DNA from 3 places in the Gemella haemolysans ATCC 10379 genome. Region 1 is predicted to be linked to each of the others. Evidence: predicted binding sites of a transcription regulator. Region 1 holds the regulator's gene; each other region holds the start of a gene.

Region 1 (7,039 bases):
TAGAACTACTGAATATGGTTTTTGACGAACCTGTTCAGATAATTGTCCTACTTCTTCATACCCTACGTACCCTGGAGGCGCTCCAACTAATCTACTAATTGAATGTGGCTCCATATACTCACTCATATCAATACGGATCATATTATCTTCTGAGCTAAATAAAGCTTCTGATAAACTTTTAGCAAGTTCTGTTTTCCCTACACCTGTAGGTCCTAGGAAAATAAAACTTCCTATTGGTCTATTTGGTGCTTTAAATCCGCTTCTTGCTCTTCTAACAGCTTTGGCAAGACTAACTACAGCCTCATCCTGCCCTATAACTCTCTTATGTAAAATTTCTTCTAATTTTAGTAGACGTTCACTTTCAGATTCTGTTAATTTTGTAACTGGAACTCCTGTCCAAGCTGCAAGAACTTCAGCTATGTGTTCAGAAGTAATCTTAATCTTATCTTTTGATAAGCTGTCTTGCCAAGAAATTTTGAATTCTTCGATTTTACTAATTACCTTATTAACTTCATCACGTTTTTTAGCTGCTATTTCGAATTCTTGGTTAATAACAGCTCTGTCTTTTTCTTTGTTTAATCGAGTAAGCTCATCTTCATACTCTTTTAATTTATCTGGTGATTTATAATATCTTAGTTTAACTTTAGAACATGCCTCATCTATTAGATCTATTGCTTTATCAGGTAGACATCTGTCTGTGATATAAGTTGTGCTTAATTTTACAGCTGAGCAAATAGCTTCATCTAATATTTCTACATCATGATGTTCTTCATATTTATGTCGTAGTCCTTCAAGAATTTTAATAGAATCTTCAGTACTTGGTTCTTCAACCTTAATTGGTTGGAAACGACGTTCTAAGGCTGCATCTTTTTCAAAATATTTTCTATATTCTTCAGTTGTTGTAGCACCGATACATTGAATTAAACCACGAGATAAGGCAGGTTTAAGAATATTTGATGCATCAGCACTCCCTTCACTACCACCAGCTCCAATAATCGTATGAATTTCATCTATAAATAAAATAATATCTCCTGCATCTTCAATCTCTGCAATTATATTTTTTAATCTTTCTTCAAATTCACCACGATACTTAGTACCTGCAAGTAATGTACCCATGTCTAATACCATTACTCTCTTTCCTAATAAATTACTAGGAACATTTTGTGAAACGATTCTTTCTGCTAAACCTTCTACTATCGCTGTTTTCCCTACTCCAGGTTCTCCAATTAATACAGGATTATTCTTAGTACGTCTATTTAAAATTTCGATCATACGAGTAATTTCTTTATCACGTGCTAATACAGGATCTAGTTTATTATTAAATGCATCTCTAGTTAAATCTTTCGCTAAAGAATTTAATGTTTTAGTTTTTGAGGAACTATTCTCAGATTCAGTAATTTTTTTAAATCCTTCATACAATTTAGATACCAATGCATGGTTCTTTTTCACTAAATCAAATAATTCATCAACCAAAGCATCGACATTTATTCCTAATTTATCAGTTAATAAACGTACAGCTGTACCAGTCTCTTCTTCAAGTAAAGATAATAACAAGTGTTCACTAGTAACAACAAAACTAGAAGTGTCATCAGCATATCTTTGACTATTTTCTATCGTTCTAACTGCTCCATTTGTATAATCTATTTTCATTAAAACATTACGATAAAAATCAGTTCCTTCTAATTCTGCTTCATAAAAGTCTACTACACTTTTTCTAAAATCGTCATAGTAAACACCATGCCTGTTAAGCACCTTGCAAGATATTGTATTTTGCATACTCAACATAGCTAATAATAAATGTTCTGTTCCTACAGCTTTAACTCCAAAATCATTTGCTTCTTCTTTTGCTGTTGTTAATACCATAAGGGCCGTTTCATTAAATCTTATATACATAACATCATCCCCTTTTATTATATTTTATATTTGTTAAAAATCTTATTGTTAGATCCTTAATATTTGCTTTGGTTTGATTAATCATTTCTTCAGCACTATTTTCATCAATACAATCTAAAAATTGATTATGAACCGCTGTAACAATCTCTATACTATCTATAAAGTGATTATAATCAAATTTATCAATATACTCTTTATCCAATAGTATTTTAGCTAATCTAATAGCCTCATCTATTTCAACTATCTCATTCTCTACTGTCTCAATTAAATAATCAATGTAGTCTTTATTTGCGTGAAGAGTTATTTTGGTGATTCTGATGAATCCACCTCCACCTCGCTTACTCTCAATTATAAATCCGTGTTCTGGTGTAAATCTTGTTTTTATTACATAGTTTAATTGAGATGGTACACAGTCAAATTTTTGTGCAACATTACTTCTTTTTATAATTATATGATCTTCTGACGCCTCATTAAATAAGCCAATAATATATTGTTCAAGTATATCAGTCATATTACTATTATTCATAAGAGCACCTCCTTTATTGACTAAAATTGACCTTTATTAAATTATACTACATCTACAATATTTTGTACACAAAAAACATTGATTTTTAGCCATATATAAATAAAAATGAACGACTCAAAAATCATGATTTAAAAAATCTATTCTTCCTGAGTCATTCATTATAATTCTATTTTCTAATTAAAGTATTTAGATTAAAAATACTTATCTCTATTAGTTAGTTGTTTTTTAGTTTTGATTTTCTATTAAAAATCAGATTCATTACAATCGCAACAATTGTACCTAAAACAATACCACTATCAGTAAACATACGGATAAAGCTTGGTAATTGAGCAAATGCTGTAGGAACTGTTGTTACACCTAATCCTAAACCAACAGAACAAGCAATTATCATAAGATTTTCTTGTTTAGCAAAATCAGTATTTCCTAACATTTTCACACCATATGCAAGTACCATACCAAACATACTAATCATCGCTCCTCCTAGTACTGGTTGAGGTACGATTGTAGCTAAAGCTCCAATTTTTGGAATTGATCCAAAAACTAGAAGTAACAGTACCATGACATACATTACTTTTTTACTTTTTACACCTGAAATTTGTACAAGTCCTACGTTTTGAGAATAAGTAGTATATGGGAAGGCATTTACTAATGATCCAATCATAACCGCTAATCCTTCTGCTAAATATCCTCTTCTTAAATCTGGTTCTTTAACCTCTTGATTACAGATATTTCCTAGGGCATAATATACACCAGTTGATTCAATCATACTAACTATTCCAACTATAACAAATGTTAAAATCGCACTTATATTGAATTCGAAACTAGCGAACTTAAGTGGTGTTGGATGTTGGAACCAACCTGCTTGTGTAACTTCTGTTAAACTTACCATTCCCATAAAACTAGCAATAACAGTTCCTGATACTAAACCTAATAAAATTGCTATTGATTGAATAAATCCAGTAGTGAATTTATAAATTACTAAAATAATTGCAAGCGTAATACATGCCAATACTATGTTTTTTGGATTTCCAAAATCTTTCGATCCTTGTCCACCTGCAATATAATTCATCGCAACTGGTACTAATGTAATACCTATAATTGTTACAACACTACCTGTAACTACTGGTGGGAATAACTTAGCCACCTTAGCAAAAAATGGTGCTATTACAACTACCACTAGCCCCGAAACAAAAATCGCTCCATACATAGTTGGTAATCCTGAGCTATTTCCTATAGCTATCATCGGTGCAACTGCTGTGAAAGTACATCCAAGAACAACAGGTAACCCAATTCCTGTAAATTTACCTTTATATACTTGTAAAAATGTTGCTACACCACACATAAAAATATCAACTGACACTAAATAAGTTGTTTGCTCTGCTGAAAGACCTAGACCTCCAGCAACAATTATCGGTACAATTACCGCTCCTGCGTACATCGCTAGTACGTGCTGTAAACTTAAAATAAAAGTTTTCAAGATTCTTTTCTCCTTAGTTATTTATATATTATTTTTTGACAAATATAACTATATAAATACAAAAAATCACCTATAATTACTTATAGGCGATTTAAAATTCTACTACAAATAGTTACTTTAAAAATTAATTCAAAGTAATAATATTATAATAAGAATGCCCATAGTCATCAAATTTACGGTCTGATGGTAGAAACTTGCAAGCCATATTCTTGCCTTTATATGTGCTATATTTTGTCTGTACAATATATAATAACAATTTTCAAAATGATTTTCAAGTGTTATCTATTTTTTCTTTTACATTTTCATCATTAATTAAAATTTATACTATATATATGCTAATTATTTATTCTATTACCTTTAATTTACCTCTAAAGTCATCTAAACTTGAGTACCCTTTTTCTTTCATCACTTCTTGAAGTTCTTTAGTTAGTCTAGCAAAAACTGAAACTCCTTCCTTATGAAGAGTTGTTCCCACTTGCACTAAATCAGCACCACATAGAATATGTTCAAATATATCTTTACCGTTTATAACTCCACCAGTTCCAATAATTTTTATACTAGGATTCAAGCGTTCCCTAAATGCACGAACATTAGCTAATGCAGTTGGTTTTATATATTCTCCTCCTAGTCCACCAAATCCACCTTTAGGTTTGATAACTACTTGTTCTTTATCTAAATCAATATATAAACCATTCCCTACACTATTTACACTATTCACATATGTAAGAGGATATTTATTAAGAATTTTAGCCATTTCATCAAAATGAGCAATATCGAAATACGGAGGTAGTTTTACCCCAATAGGTTTTGTAAAAAATGTGAATACCTCAGCCAATAATTTATCTGTAAGTTCAAAATCATAAGCAATCTGAGGCTTTCCTGGTACATTTGGGCACGATAGATTAAATTCAGTCACACCTTCATATTCACTCTCTTGAATTTTTTTTAATAGAGCAATATTTTCATCATAACTCATACCTGTTACAGATAAAAACTGTAATTTTGCACCTGCTCTTTGGCGTTCAATAACATAATCTAAATAGTAATCTAAACCATTATTTGGCAACCCCATTGAATTTATACTTCCTAAAGCAGTATCATAATATCTAGGCTCAGGATTACCTTCTCTATAATCACGAGTTGCAGTTTTTGTAACAAAAGCACCTGCTTCACTAGTTGCTAATTCATCTAGTTCCTTAGTCGTCATACAGTGCACTCCTGATGCGTTCATTAATGGGTTAGATAATTCTACATCTAAAAAATTTGTTTTTAACATTCTTCATACCTCCTATGTATACTAATAACAGTTTATCATAAAATACTCTCAATAACCATTGATAAAACCAGTTTTAGATTTATATTCAAATAAAAAGAAGAAGTGGGAGTGACTCAAAAATCGTGATTTCTTAGAAACAAGATTTTTTCGAGTCACCCCCGCACAGTTTATTAGATATCTAAAAAGCTTTTTTAAGCGAATTTAGATATCAATAAACCACTGCGTCTATGAGTTTCCATATAAACTATTTTTAAAATCTAGTACTTTTAGATTAGTCCCAATTCTCCTTCTTTAATTTTCTCATCTAAAATAAACAATTCTTAATTATGCTTCTAAATGCTTAATGATATCTAAATACAAATTGTCCATCTTAGGTAATATTTCTTTTATTCTATCAGAATGATCTTCTTTTAACCAAGAAGTAGGTTTTTCATATAATACTTCTGTCTTATCTTCTCTCTTAATAAGTAATAATTTAAGTGGTAGGTTAAAACTTAGATATAAGTCATCTTGCATTAGTAATGTTCCTACTTTTGGATTACCAAATATTACATATTGAATATCCTCTAATTCTAAATCAACATTTTTTGCATATTCACCTTGGTTTATATTTAAAAATTGGTGAATGTTATTTTTTTCTAAATATTCTTCTATTCTTGATTTTACATTGACAAATTCGTCATTAATTAGATATTTTTCCATAATTTACCTCTTTTTTACTATTATTAAGTTTATTTGATTTCATAATACACTAATTATCTACTTTTGTCATCAATTTAGTTTTTAAGAAATTATAAATTTTAGCAATTAAGAAGCAGTATTTCTAAATTCACCAATAGACTATCCATTAATATCATCAATAACCTCTTTTAATAATTCATAAGAGTGGTGTTGTGCTTTTTCATCATAAATATATGAATTTATCATTAATTCATCAAACTCTACCCTACGTTTTAAATCTAAAATCTGATTTTTCACAGTCTCCTTATTACCAATAAATGAGATTTTTGTCATCTGATTAACGACAGCTTTCTCATGATCAACTATTTCATCATGTTCAAATGCAATTGGTCCAAAATGTGGAACTTTAGTTGTCGCAATATAATTTTTCCAAACCGCTTCTTCCGATTGTACTGGAGGAACCATACCTTGAGGATTACTTGTAATAATATTTAAAAATGATTGAATCTGCGTTGTTGATAATCTTTTTGCTTCTTCATCAGTATCTGAAACAACTGCATTAGCACCTAAAATTACATACGGCTCACTTAAAACTTCTGATGGTTTAAAGTAATGTCTATAAATTGCTACTGCATTTTCCATCATAGCTGGAGCAAAATGTGATGCAAATGAATAAGGTAAGCCTAGCTCAGCAGCTACATATGCACTATCAGTACTTGAACCTAATATGTATAGTGGAACATCCAGCCCGGCAGCTGGATATGCATGAACAGGCCTTGTATCTTTAAAATACCCAGATAGCTCCACGACTTCTTTTTTAAAATCCATCTCTCTATTAGTATTTCTTCTAATAGCTCGCGCAGTGTTATAATCAGTACCCGGTGCACGCCCTAAACCTAAATCAACTCTACCAGGATAAAGAGTCTCCAAAGTTCCATATTGCTCAGCAACTATATATGGACTATGATTAGGTAACATCACACCACCTGATCCTACTCTAATATTTTTTGTATTATCTAATGTACGTTGTATTAGTAATTGTGTCGCACTACTCGCTACACTTTTGGTATTATGATGTTCTGCAATCCAATATCTTTCATATCCTAATTCATCAGCCTTTTTTGCTAATTTAACCATTGCATCAATAGCATCTTTAAAATTTTCTCCTTGTCTTAATGGAGCTAAA
Region 2 (7,039 bases), on a different contig from region 1:
GCTCCGTACCCAAGAGTAGTATCACGCTCATCGTTATCATCACTCACAACTATAATATCCACAAAGTGATCGATTCTTAATTCTCGGGTTTTTCTTTCTATCCATTGATCAGCACGTTCCCCAGTTTTTGTATAAACTATACTGATAGGTGGCTCTTCTTTTATATATTCTTTTGCACGAGTTAGATAGGCATCAAATACACAGTAGACGATGTAATTATTTCCTCCTGCATATTCACGTAACATGTCGATTAGAATATCACGTTCAGTAGGGAAGGTAGAGCTTTTTATTAAGTTATATTCCTTCATACGAAAAAGTAGATTATAACCATCAATAAATAAATATTGTTTTTTCATAAAAAAGCCTCCTTTGTAAGTTTAATTAATTACTTTCCTCATATCAACATGCTCAATACCCGCATCTAAATATATTTTATTATTAACTCGGTTGTAACCTAATGATTCATAGAATTTTTCGGCTTGAATTTGAGCACTCAATTCTATAATTACTTCTCTTTTTAAAATGTTTTTTGCAATAGTTTCGCAGCCAACGATAAGCTTACGACCGATACCTTTTCCACGATATTCTTTATCAATAACAACGCGTCCGATGTGAATAACATCTTTATCCATATCGATAAGACGTGCGACTCCAATAAGATTATCGTCATGAAAATATCCAATATGAACTGTATTATCACTATAATCTTTGTCATCTAATTCTAGTTCAATAGGAACATTTTGTTCTTTAACAAATACTTCAATACGCAGAGCAAAACCAAGTTCTAATTCTTCTTTATTCTTTAAAATTTTAATCATTAGACTTAATTCTTTCGTACATTATTATACCAGCTGCTACAGAAGCGTTTAAGCTTTGGATTTTCCCTAACATTGGTAGGTGATATAAGAAATCACATTCGTTAGTAACAACTTTACTCATACCTTCACCTTCGTTACCGATTACGATAGCTAAAGGTACATCTTTTGCAATTTTTGTATAATCTTCAGAACGTTCTGCTAGTGTAGTTCCAGCAATCCAGAACCCTTTTTCTTTTAGTTTTTTAATAGCATCAGTTAGGTTTGATACGCGAATAACGGGCATATGTTCAATCGCTCCTGCAGATGCTTTAACTGCAGTTTGGCTAACCACAGCAGCACGACGTTTAGGGATTATTATAGCTTTAACACCACTAGCCTCAGCAGTTCTAATTATCGCTCCAAGATTATGTGGATCTTCAATATGATCTAAAATTAGTAGGGTAGTATCCTTATTAATTTCTAGGTTATTTACTACTTCATCAAGTTCAAAGTAAGAGTATGGTGCAACATAAGCGATAACCCCTTGGTGACGTTCAGTAGTAGAATTATCTAGTTTACGTTTTGGAACTTCTTGACAAATGATTTTTTTCTCATTAGCAATAGCAAAAATAGATTTTAATCTTCCTTTTTCAATACCTTCTTGGAACAAAATTTTATTAATTTCGCGTCCTGATTTAATAGCTTCAAGTATAGCGTTACGACCAGCAATTACTTCTTTATCTAAATCCACCTCAGGAGTTTGGACTTGAGGTTTTTGTTCTTTGTTTTTTAGTCTTAATTCTTTATAGTGTTTATTGTTTTTCTTCATATAGTCTAATTATGTAGTTAAACATTTCCTCCAATCTTTCAAAGTTTTTTTCTAAATATAAATAACCGAATACTGCTTCTAAACCTGTAGCAAGTTTATATTCCATAATACTTGCGTTCTTTGCTTTAGAGTTGTTTTTTTGATTTTTTGCACGGTTATAAATTTTTTCTTCTTGTTCTGTTAATATACTATTATTTAGTATGTTTTCCATAAAACTTGCTTGTGCTCTTGCTGATACGATTGTAGATACTGTTTTATGAAGATCATTTATTTTTCCTAAGTGATTTTTCATAACGTATTCTCTACTCATAATATCATAGATGCTGTCTCCGATATAGGCAAGGGTTAGTGCTTGCATTTGATTAGGGTTAGCGAAGTTTTTTTCAGTAAATTTAAAAATTATATTTTTTTCCATCGTACACCTTGTTTAGTATCTTCTAAGATAATTCCTTGTTCTTTTAAGTCATCACGTATTTTATCAGCTAAGGCGAAATCACGATTTTTACGAGCTTCTTCACGTTCAGATATTAAACTTTCGATGTGTTCACTATCAAGTGTATTATCTTCTTTTACGCTTATTCCAAGAATAGAACTATAAGTTTCAAATGCAGCGTTGATTAGCTCTAGAGTTTCTTTGTTTACAGCTTCTTTTGCTGTGTATGAATTAGATATTCTCACAATTTCATACCATGAAGAAAGTGCATTTGCTGTGTTGAAATCATCTTGCATATATTCTTCAAATTTGTTTAACTCTTCTGTAACTAATGCTACAACATCTGTATCTAGTTTTTCATCAGACATATCATTATTTAATCTGAATTGTAAGTTTTGATAAGAAGTTTTAATTTTTTCAAAGTTTGTTTTTGCAAGTTCAATATTTTCTAATGTATAGTTAATTGGAGTTCTGTAGTGAACTGTTAGCATGAATAAGCGCAGCACCATTGGATCTATTTCTGCAATAATATCTTTTACTAAGCGAAAATTACCTAAACTTTTACTCATTTTAACATTATCAATATTAATAAATGCATTATGCATCCAATAGTTGCTGAACGGTACATGATTGTGACATTCAGATTGTGCTATTTCATTCTCATGGTGAGGGAATGTTAAGTCTTGTCCACCAGCGTGGATGTCGATTGTATCACCTAGAGTTTCTTTTGCCATTACAGAACATTCAATATGCCAACCAGGGCGACCTTCTCCAAATGGACTATCCCATTTAACTTCTCCAGGTTTAGCTTTTTTCCATAATGCGAAATCTAGAGGATCTTCTTTATGTTCACCAACTTCAATACGAGCACCACTAATTAGATCATCGATAGATTGTTTACTTAATTTTCCGTAGTCTTCTTTTTTACGTGTTCTGAAATAAACATCACCCTTAGCTTCGTATGCAAATCCTTCTTCAACAAGTTTTGCAATGAAGTTAATTATTTCTTGCATGTATTCAGTAACTCTAGGGTTTTTAGTTGCTCTCTTACATCCAAGTGCATCATAGTCTTTAAAGAAAGCTGTGATGTATTTTTCAGTTAGTTCACTTGTAGAAATTCCTTCTTCATTACTAGCCTTAATAATTTTATCATCAACGTCTGTAAAGTTAGAGATGAAATCTACTTCATATCCACTGTGTTCTAAATATTTGCGAACTACGTCAAAAACTATTATCGGACGTGCATTTCCAATATGTATATAGTTATATACAGTAGGTCCACAAACGTACATTCTTACTTTGTTTTCTTCAATTGTTTTTAAAATTTCTTTTTGTTTTGTCAATGTATTATAGAGTTTAATCATAAATAGCTCCTTTTAAAAGGGAGATTCATAAATTAAAAATTAATTATCTTATAAATTAACTAATGAATGATTCCCAAATTTCTTCTATATCATAATAACTAAAAAAGTCTATTATTTAAATTTTAACACAAAATGCCTATAAAATGAATTATTTCTTGATGTTTTATAAAAGATAATCAATTTTTATTTGTTTTAAATTTATATTTGTATTAAAATATATACAGGATAAAAATAAAGGATAAGGAAATCATGAAATTATCAGATACGATATATAAGACTGAGCAACATAAACAATCAAAAAATGTCTTTCTAATAATTATTGGAACGATATTATTCTCTATTTATGCTGGATTACTAATACCTGTAAATAATATAGGGGCAGGTGGGGCATTAGGATTAAGTTTGGTAATAAATAAACTTACAGGGATAAAAATAGGTACTGTACAATTTATTTTAAATGTTCCATTGTTTTATATAGGATATAGGTATATAAGCCGTAAGTTTGTAATTCTTACGGGAATTGTGATAAGTATATCATCTTTTTTAATAAATAATTTACCAAAAGTTATAACACCAGTAGATTTAGGAGATTCTCTTGTTGCAGCAATTTTTTGTGGGATTATTTCAGGTCTTGCGATGTGTTGTCTATTAGTTGCGGGTGCTTCTACTGGGGGAACTGATATTACAGGTAAATTTATTTCTAAAAAAATGGATTTTAATTTACCAACTGTATTTCTTATACAGGATATTACAGTTTATATAATAGTATGGATATTTTTTGATATAAAATATGTAATGTATGCTTTGGTTATGAGTTTTGTACGTAATCAGACGATGAAAGGTGTTCAGAAATTCTTCTCAGCTTATATTCAATGTACAATTATTTGTAGTAATCCTGAAAGAATGGTTGAAGTTATAAATAATACTTTACATAGAGGATCAACAATTATGGACGTAGAAGGTGGATATTCACACGAGAAAAAACGAATGATTATTGTAGTTATTCAGCAGAATGAAATGCATCAATTACGTAAGTTAGTAGCGAAAAATTGTCCTGAAGCATTTATTACTGTAAGTGCGGTAAATACGATAGTAGGGAACTTTAAAGAACATTCTTATAGACTATAAAATTTATATAAAATCGGCTTAGAATTATTATTTTAAGTCGATTTTTTAATTTGTATTTGAGTGTTATTATACTTGATATGCAGAATACTTAGAAAGGGAAAAAAGTTGCTAATTGACCATTTTTGATATATAATATCTAGTGAAAAGAAAATTAGGAGGTAAGAAAATGAATTTAATTCCTACAGTAATAGAGCAAACTTCTCAAGGGGAAAGAGCATACGATATTTATTCAAGATTATTAAAAGACAGAATCATCATTCTTGGTTCAGATGTAAATGATCAAGTAGCAAATTCAATAACTAGTCAACTTTTATTTTTAGAAGCACAAGATAGTGAAAAAGATATTTATTTCTATATTAATTCACCAGGTGGAAGTGTAACAGCTGGTTTTGCAATTTATGATACAATGCAACACATTAAATGTGATGTTGTTACTATTTGTATGGGTATGGCAGCTAGTATGGGTGCATTTTTACTTGCAGCTGGGACTATCGGTAAACGATACGCTCTTCCAAATGCAGAAGTAATGATTCACCAACCATTAGGTGGTGCACAAGGTCAAGCAACAGAAATAGAAATAGCAGCTAGACATATTCTAAGAACAAGAGAAAAATTAAACAAAATCTTAGCAGATAGAACTGGTCAAACTATTAAAACTATTGAACGTGATACAGAACGTGATAATTATCTAACAGCAGAAGAAGCGTGTGAGTATGGATTAGTAGATAAAGTAATGTATCCAGAAAATAACAAACCACAGAAAAAAGAAAAACCAAAAAAAGCTACTAAAAAAGCTGCTAAAAAGTCAGAATAAATAAGAAAAAGGAATTGAGCTAAAAACTCAATTCCTTTTTTATTATATTTTCCAAACTTTACCAATAGCATTTCTAATTTCGTAATTATCCATAAAGTACTCAATATTCCCATTGAAGTTACGTTTAAACTGAAGAACACCGTAATCAGTAGCATCTTCAGAATGGAAATCTTTTGAAGTACCAAAGAAGTTGAAATATTTGAAGTTATTGTTAATTGCGTATTTCATCATATGGAATAAGATAGCATATGGTCCTTCATAACGGTGGAATTTTCTCATTGCACCACTTGTGAAGTAAATTAAATCTTGACCAGATTCTATAAAAGTAGCACATGAAAGGTTAATAACATTCCCATTTTCAGCTTTAAGTTCTTTTATTTTATCAATTTTTTTATACCATATTGCAATGTTTTCATCAAATTCTTTTAGACGGTTAGTTGCTTTTTTAGCATTCACTTTTCCTTGTTCTAATTTTTCTTTTAAATCGTCTCGCTCTTTTTCAAGATTTGCAATTGTGTTAGTTGTAGTTTCAACGAATTGATCACAATCAATATATGAAACAAGGTAGTGAGCTTTATCTCCTATATTATTTTTTAATGATTTGAAATAAGTATTATCTCGGATTTCAAAATCAATTCTATCTTCAGTATCACGATTTATTTTATCGAAGATTTTAGCATCTTCTTCATTGAATATGTCTATTTCGCGAACCTGAACCCCTTCCTTCATCGTTCTGTTAATAGTATAACGAGCGATTTGTGAAATATTTTTTAACAAATTACTTTCATTAATATTTTCGTCTAGTGGTTTAGAGAAAACACAACGAGAAGCTAGTGTAGGATTAGTAAATAAATCTTCATTCATAGCATGATAATTTAAGTCATTTAAAATTCTATTTGTTCTAACTGCATCTTCGTTTTCTTCTACAAATTCAACATCATTATAGATTTTTTCATTTACAAATGGATTTACACGTACAGATAATACTCTTAGATTTTTTGCATAGTGTTTTTTTAATTGATCAAAGTAAAAACTAACTAATTCAGAATTTGAGTAGTCCATAATTGGTCCGTATTGAGCAGTTACTTTGTAAAAGTATTTTTTATATTGGAAATAAATGAAAATACCGTATGCTAGTATTTTATTATTTTCTTTTACGGCTAAAATTTCAGTTTTTAAGTTGTTATTATTGGCCATAATATTATATTCTGCTGATTGCGAGAAATAATATCTGTGGTTATTTTCTTTTTGAAATTGTTGAAGTTCTTCACTACTAATTTCAGTAAATATCATTTTGAAATCTCCTTTTTAGTTTGTTACTATTCAAAATTACTTATAAAATTATATAACAAAAATTAAAAAAAAAAGTAATATACTAATTTATAACGATATAATTAAGTAAAGTAACTATATGGTGTTAGATGTTTAGAAGAGAATATACATTAAAAATTAACTTCATAAGATTCGTTATAATGCTTTCCTTTCTCGTAATGCAGCATTGGAGAGGGAAGATTAAAGGAGAAGTGTACTGTTTAGATTTAATATAAAGAAATAATATTAAATTATATTGCTAAAAAATAAAAAATGTCCAGATTACTATCTGAACAATTTTTCTATATTTTTTTGATTTTTATATTACTTACCATTAGATAAGAGCATAACACTAATAGTATT
Region 3 (7,039 bases), on a different contig from region 1:
CAGTAAAATTCCAACATATAAATATATTAGTTTAAAAATTTATGAATAAGAAGGTCAGTGTTATGACAGAAAAAGAGAAAAATAAAGGTAAAAAACTTAGTGAGATAATTTTTGGAGATAAATATAAACCAACTGATATTGAAAATCTTTCAGATAAGGAATTACGAGCAACAAGATTTGTTGATGGTTGGACTGAAGAAGAGGTAGAGAGAATTATAAAAGAATGGGAAAAAAGAGGATTATAATTATCTAAAAAAAATGTATTTTTTTGTTCAAGTTTCGAATAGTGTTATAGTTGGTGAATAGAGAATTGAGGGAATAATAAATGAGTATTACATTAGTAAAAGCAACAGAATCCGATATGATAGAAATATGGGAAATGCAAGTAAAGGCATTTGAGAGTTTATTAGAAAAATATCAGGATTATGATATGAGCCCAGCGACAGAAAGTTATGAGAATATTTTGAATAAATATAAACAACCTTGGACTAGTTACTATTTTATTGTTAGAAATAATGAAAAAGTTGGAGCGGTTAGAGTAATGGATAGAAAAGATGGAAGTAGGAAACGTATAGCTCCTATTTGGATTATGCCTACATATAGAAATCAAGGACTTGCTCAACTTGCTATGAGAGAAGTGGAAAAAATATATGGTTCACATCATTGGCAATTAGATACAATATTACAAGAACAAGGTAATATTTATTTATATGAGAAGTTGGGTTATAAGAGAACAGGTGAGATAGAGAATATTAAAGATGGAATGGATATAGTGTATCTAATAAAAGATTAAAAATCTTGTATCTTATCAACCTATTTCCTTTCATTCTATTCTTTTTCACGTTATAATTAAGTTACTATTACTAGAAAATTTCGGAGGTAACATATGAATGAAGTAATTAGAACGATGCTAGATCATCGTACGACTCGTAGTTTTGTAAAAGGAAAAGAACTACCTAAAGAACATCTTGAGCAAATCATCGCTAGTTCTAAACAAGGATCTAGCTGGATGAATGGTCAACACTATAGTATTATCGTAACAACAGGTGAAACTAAACAACAAATTGCTGATTTAATCCGTGAAAAATCACCTGGTAATGCGGTTCATATCGAAAATTCTGTGGCGCTTTTACTGTATTGCTTAGATTATACTAATATTAAATTATCATTTGATATTGAAGGTGGAGAGTTTGATATTTCTAATCAATACGAGCCTTTACTTATCGGTACTTTAGATGTTGGTATAGCGATGCAAAATGCCGCTTTAGCTGCTGAGTCTTTAGGATATGGAATCGTGTATTGTGGTGGTTTAAGATATTTTGGCGATAGTATTTCAGAATTATTGAATATTCCTGAGACTGCTTTATTTGTATGTGGTTTAAGTATTGGAGTTATAGATGAAGAGTTATCAACAGAAAAAGTTAAACCTAGATTACCAGAAGCAGCTAATGTAGGATATAATGAATTCCCTAAATCAAATGTAGAAGTATTAAAAGAATACCGTCAAACAATGGTAGACTTTGCTGAAGGACGTGAGACAAAAACATGGACTAAAAAATTCGCTGACTTCTATGCACAACCTTCAGGAATAGAAAAAGTAACGAAAGAACTATTAGAGAAAAATGGTTTTGTGAGTGAGAAGGAATAATAAATAAAGTAATCACCACATGTATATTTTAATAATATATATGTGGTGTATTAAAGTGAAAAAATATAAATCAGAGATAATGTTATAAAGGAATTTTCATTTTAAACAAAAATAAATATAGCTGTTATTTATTGCAAACTATATTTTTTATAGAACTAAAATTTTGTGAAGTGTAAAATTAATATTCTATAAAAGATTAATTTTGGCCATTATTAAATTAAAGGGGTTATCACAAAAAATGGGGGAGAATTATAAGAATTTGAAGGTATTATATATAGAGTTAAGGATTAAGTATAGCTATAATTCTATTTCTGTAAGTAGATTTCAAGGTATTATTTGTCAATGTGAAGCATTTCTTCATGACAAATAATACCTTGAAATTTCAAAAAATTTTAGTGATTTAAATGGAATTGAGCTTTTATAAACGAGTATATTTTGATTAGTATAAAAAATCTATAGAGTTTTATTATCTTGCTCACTTAACAAACAGTAGGAAGTATTGTGTTTCGGATTAAAGTAAATTAATTTAAATTAAATAATGAATATATATCTTCAATAAATATTTTACTTTTGGCAATGCTACTATTTCCTCCGAGAGCTTTATACTTATTATATATTTTGTTTGCAACTTGAATTATTATATTTTCTGTAATTTTATTTAAATCAAATTCTTTTAAATCAAGAAAACTTAGTTCTTTCTTTTTTAACTCATCAGCAACAACTGCATATATAACATAAAATAGTATATCATTAACTTCTGTATTTTTCATATGTGTACACTTTTTTAAAGTATTCTGTACATATCTCCCTATTCGTGCTGCCTTATAATACACTTCTAAGTCCAAGTTTTTTTCGTACAAGTCTTTATATGTGCCCTCGTCTGTCAATAAAGTTGAAGGTCTTGCTCTTGCGAAGTCAGGTTTTCTTAAAATTAGAGAAATTAAGCATTGAGCAAGAAAAGAGACGCTGATTATATCTACTGCTTTTTTCTTTTGATTTTTATAGTAATTCTTTCTTCTGTCGTAATATAGGCCTCTATTTTTAAAATACATTTCAATCTGTAAATGTATTGTATCCGTTACTCTTAAAGATGACTTAGGTATACTTGTTTGATTATTTGTAGAAAAAATTATATTATCTCTAGATTCTTCACTTTCAGGTTTTATTACTCTTACTAAAATGGTTCTAGTATCTTTATCACACTTCTGTGATCTTTCAGAAAAATAGTTGTATATTTCTCTTGATGTTTGCAATCCGTTAACTATTTGAGGATTAACAACTTGTAATGACTTATTTGTAATTAATTTAATATCTGTAGAAAGAATTGTTACCCCGTTATTTAACCACCAAAAATCTTCTTTTCCTTTTCCTTCTAAAGTATCAGCAATACTTGAATTTACACTATTATGTCCTTGATAATCTCTAACATTCGATTCGAAAAATGATTTTCGTAAAAATAGATTATCATCTGTAATAAATTTAAAATATGTTCCTAGTTTAACTAGACTAATGTATTCATTTTCACTTCGTGATATTGGTTGGTCTAACAATTCTAAATTTACTCTTATTTCGCTATCTGTATTATACATATCCATTAATTGATCTGCATTAATAAATAACACGTGGACTTCTGATGATGGATAATAACGCTTGACTAATTCCTTTAATTCATTTGCTTGCATCTCAACGTTTTGATGAACCTGTGTTCCTAATGTAATATAATAATAGTAAAATCTTATTTTTACTTGACTTCTAATTAATTTAGCTATTGCGTCCCTAAAAAGACCAAACACTTCAATGGTTAATTCATTATATCTTTTTGAATAATTATTCAATTTATTTGACATATTTAGAAGATTATTTGATACATTCTTCCAATTTGTTATAGTTTGTTCATTAAAGGAGGTTGTATTTTTAGACTGTAAAATAAAAAAATCTAAGTATGATCCTTTCGTAGCATTCAGTCCTTCTATTTGATCGATAGTAACTAATTCACTATTTAAGAAAACGTATAAATTATCACAACCGCCATCATTTCCTCCACCAGTATTACCATTATCAATCTCTTCATCACTAAGATTGAAATCTTTTAGTACTTGTGAAGCTGCAAAATGTTCAAAGTAATTATTGACATCTTTGTATCCATTGCTTTCATTAAATTCTTGATTAATACATTCTTTTAGTAATATTTGATTATTCGTTAATTGAGTTCCCATTTTTAAATCCTCCGATATTCTTTTTTATATTTATTATATTTCCAAATAACTTATTTTTAGAGAGTTACTATATTATTTAATTTTATAATTTATTTAAGTCACATTCATATAAAATTATATACTAAAATATCTACTGTTATCAAATAAAAAGTGTATTTTTATTTTTTTCAAAAAAACTATTGTCAAAAAAGGTCAAACATGTTATAATTTATTTAAGGTCAAAGAAGGTCAAAAAGATAAAAGTTAAATATATTCCATAAAACCTTTTAGTTTGTTAAATATTTAGGTGTATCTTATGAGATCAGTATCTTTATTATAATAGAGATACTGGTTAACGAATAAAAGTACCTTTTGATCTAATAATTTAATCAAAGGAGATTTACAATGGATATTAATAGTTTTACAAATAGTGTGAAAGAAATCTTAGCGAAATCTTCCGAATTTGCAACTGAGAAAAAAAGTCAAAGTATTACGAGTGAGATGTTCTTAAAAGCGGCTCTTACTGGTAGTAATTTATATAGTGATATATTAGGAAGAGTAAATGTTGATAAGGTGAATTTAACTCATGAGTTAGATAATGAGATTGCGAAGGTAAATAGTGTAGAAGGAGATAATATCAACTACGCTAGTTATTTAAGCAATGATTTGAATGCTTTATTAATAGAAGCTAATAAATATAAAGAGAAATATGAAGATAAATTTATTTCGTGTGAACATATTGTTCTTGCGAGTTATTTAAAAAATAGTATAGTAAAAAAATATATCGATAAGGTGACTACATTAAAAGATTTAGTAGCTGTTATCGATAATATCAGAGGAGGTAAAAAAGTTATGAACGAAAATCCAGAAAACAACTACGAAGTTTTAGAGAAATATGGTCGTGATCTTGTAGAAGCTGCACGCAGTGGTAAAATTGATCCTGTAATAGGACGTGATGAAGAAATAAGAAATGTAATTAGAATTTTATCAAGAAAAACAAAAAATAATCCAGTGTTGATAGGGGAACCTGGGGTAGGTAAAACTGCGATTGTTGAGGCACTGGCTCAACGTATTGTACGCGGTGATGTACCTGAAAGTCTTAAAGACAAAACTGTATTCGAACTTGACCTTACTAGTTTAGTCGCAGGAGCTAAATATCGTGGTGAGTTCGAAGAACGACTAAAAGCTGTATTAAAAGAAGTTAAAGAAAAAGATGGAAAAATCATTCTATTCATCGATGAAATTCATATGCTTGTTGGTGCTGGTAAAACAGATGGAGCAATGGATGCTGGTAACATCTTAAAACCAATGCTTGCTCGTGGTGAACTACACTGTATCGGTGCTACAACTCTTAATGAATATCGCCAATATATCGAAAAAGACTCTGCATTAGAACGTCGTTTCCAAAAAGTTCTTGTTAATGAGCCTACTGTAGAAGATACAATTTCAATTTTACGTGGTCTTAAAGAAAGATTCGAAGTTTATCACGGTGTGAAAATCTCTGACCGTGCGATTGTAGAAGCTGCGGAATTATCTAATAGATATATTACTGATAGATTCTTACCGGACAAAGCTATCGATTTAATCGACCAAGCTTGTGCAACTATTAAAACTGAGAACTCTTCTAACCCAGCTGAATTAGATACAATTAATCGTAAAGTTATGCAACTTGAGATAGAAGAAAAAGCCTTAAGTGGTGAAGATGATGATGTGTCTAAAAGACGTTTAGAAAACTTAAAAGAAGAGTTGGCTAATCTAAAAGAAGAACAAAATAAACTTCAATTACAAGTTGATAGTGAAAAAGAAAAATTATCAGCTGTTAAAAATCTACGTGAAAAAATCGACAGAGTTAAATTAGAATTAGAACAAGCTCAAAATAGCTATGATTTAGAAAAAGCATCTGAGCTACAATATTCTACTTTACCAAAATTAACTCAAGAGTTAGAAGAATTAGAAGAAAAATCTAAACACGAAGAATATAAACTTCTAAAACAAGAAGTTACTGAAGATGAGATTGGATTTATCGTAAGTCAAATGACTGGTATTCCAGTAACTCGTCTAGTAGAAACTGAAAAAGAAAAATTATTACATCTAGCTGATACTATTCATGAAAAAGTAATAGGTCAAGATGAAGCTGTAGAGAGTGTAACTAACGCAATCTTACGTTCTCGTGCTGGTATCGCAGATCCTAACAGACCGATTGGTAGCTTCCTATTCTTAGGTCCTACTGGGGTAGGTAAAACTGAGCTTGCTAAAGCACTAGCTCTTAACTTGTTCGATGATGAACGTAACATCGTGCGTATTGACATGAGTGAATACATGGAAAAACACTCAGTTAGCCGTTTAATCGGAGCCCCTCCAGGATACATCGGATATGAAGAAGGTGGTCAACTTACTGAGAGTGTAAGACGTAATCCATATAGCATTATCTTAATGGATGAAATCGAAAAAGCACACCCTGATGTATTCAACATCTTATTACAATTATTAGATGAAGGTACACTTACAGACTCTAAAGGTGTAGTAGTTGACTTCAAAAATACAATTATTATCATGACTTCTAACATCGGTTCATTAGAACTATTAGAAGAAGTTAAAGACGGTGTGATTACTGAAGAAACTCGTAAAAATGTTACTAACCAACTTTACGGATACTTCAAACCAGAAATTCTTAACCGTATGGATGATATAATTATTTTCAAACCATTAACACAAGATAATATTAAAGGAATCGCTAATAAACTTCTTAACGAACTTGTTGCGCGTATAGCTAATAGAAATATTACTTTAACTTATACTGATAATATTTCTAGCTGGGTTGCAACTGCAGGATTCGATATGAAATTTGGTGCTCGTCCACTTAAACGATTCATCCAAAGTCAAATCGAAAACAAACTTTCAGTTGAATTAATCCGTCACGGTATCGAAGATGGAATGGAAATTCACCTAGACTATGTAGATGATCAATTGAAAATAGATATAAAATAATATATTTATTTAGCCCCATACAGAGAATGATTTGATGAATTCGATTTATCTTAAATCGTAAGTTTTGAGTCACTCTCAAATAACTATAGACCTCAGGAGAAATCCTGGGGTCTTTTTTTGTATTAAATTATAAGTGATTATTGTTGATTACTGTAAGTTTTAGGTGTATAATTGTATTACAAAAGTAACACATTAAGAGGGTGGAAAG

Evidence for each region. Region 1 encodes CtsR, which represses protease genes until heat stress. Its sites were predicted from a motif close to ATGGTCAATAAAGGTCAAACA; they were not measured.
Region 2: the regulator CtsR is predicted to act here: its motif matches at 4,661-4,681, upstream of clpP (ATP-dependent Clp endopeptidase proteolytic subunit ClpP).
Region 3: the regulator CtsR is predicted to act here: its motif matches at 4,043-4,063, upstream of clpB (ATP-dependent chaperone ClpB).

What each region holds. Positions count from the first base shown of each region.
Region 1 is NZ_ACDZ02000011.1:74,778-81,816, reverse strand. It holds gene GEMHA0001_RS04905 (ATP-dependent Clp protease ATP-binding subunit) at 1-1,893, opposite strand, end outside; gene GEMHA0001_RS04900 (CtsR family transcriptional regulator) at 1,898-2,419, opposite strand; gene GEMHA0001_RS04895 (nucleobase:cation symporter-2 family protein) at 2,634-3,896, opposite strand; purine riboswitch at 4,038-4,139, opposite strand; gene GEMHA0001_RS04890 (dihydroorotate oxidase) at 4,240-5,172, opposite strand; gene GEMHA0001_RS04885 (DUF302 domain-containing protein) at 5,497-5,874, opposite strand; gene GEMHA0001_RS04880 (LLM class flavin-dependent oxidoreductase) at 6,013-7,039, opposite strand, start outside.
Region 2 is NZ_ACDZ02000006.1:55,353-62,391, forward strand. It holds gene GEMHA0001_RS01920 (NYN domain-containing protein) at 1-356, opposite strand, end outside; gene GEMHA0001_RS01925 (GNAT family N-acetyltransferase) at 378-818, opposite strand; gene rlmB (23S rRNA (guanosine(2251)-2'-O)-methyltransferase RlmB) at 811-1,626, opposite strand; gene GEMHA0001_RS01935 (Mini-ribonuclease 3) at 1,610-2,041, opposite strand; gene cysS (cysteine--tRNA ligase) at 2,026-3,423, opposite strand; gene GEMHA0001_RS01945 (YitT family protein) at 3,673-4,551, shown strand; gene clpP (ATP-dependent Clp endopeptidase proteolytic subunit ClpP) at 4,718-5,365, shown strand; gene GEMHA0001_RS01955 (peptidoglycan bridge formation glycyltransferase FemA/FemB family protein) at 5,408-6,658, opposite strand; gene pssA (CDP-diacylglycerol--serine O-phosphatidyltransferase) at 6,979-7,039, opposite strand, start outside.
Region 3 is NZ_ACDZ02000014.1:390,479-397,517, forward strand. It holds gene GEMHA0001_RS07465 (hypothetical protein) at 42-245, shown strand; gene GEMHA0001_RS07470 (GNAT family N-acetyltransferase) at 326-793, shown strand; gene GEMHA0001_RS07475 (nitroreductase family protein) at 887-1,648, shown strand; gene GEMHA0001_RS07480 (AIPR family protein) at 2,170-3,864, opposite strand; gene clpB (ATP-dependent chaperone ClpB) at 4,249-6,831, shown strand.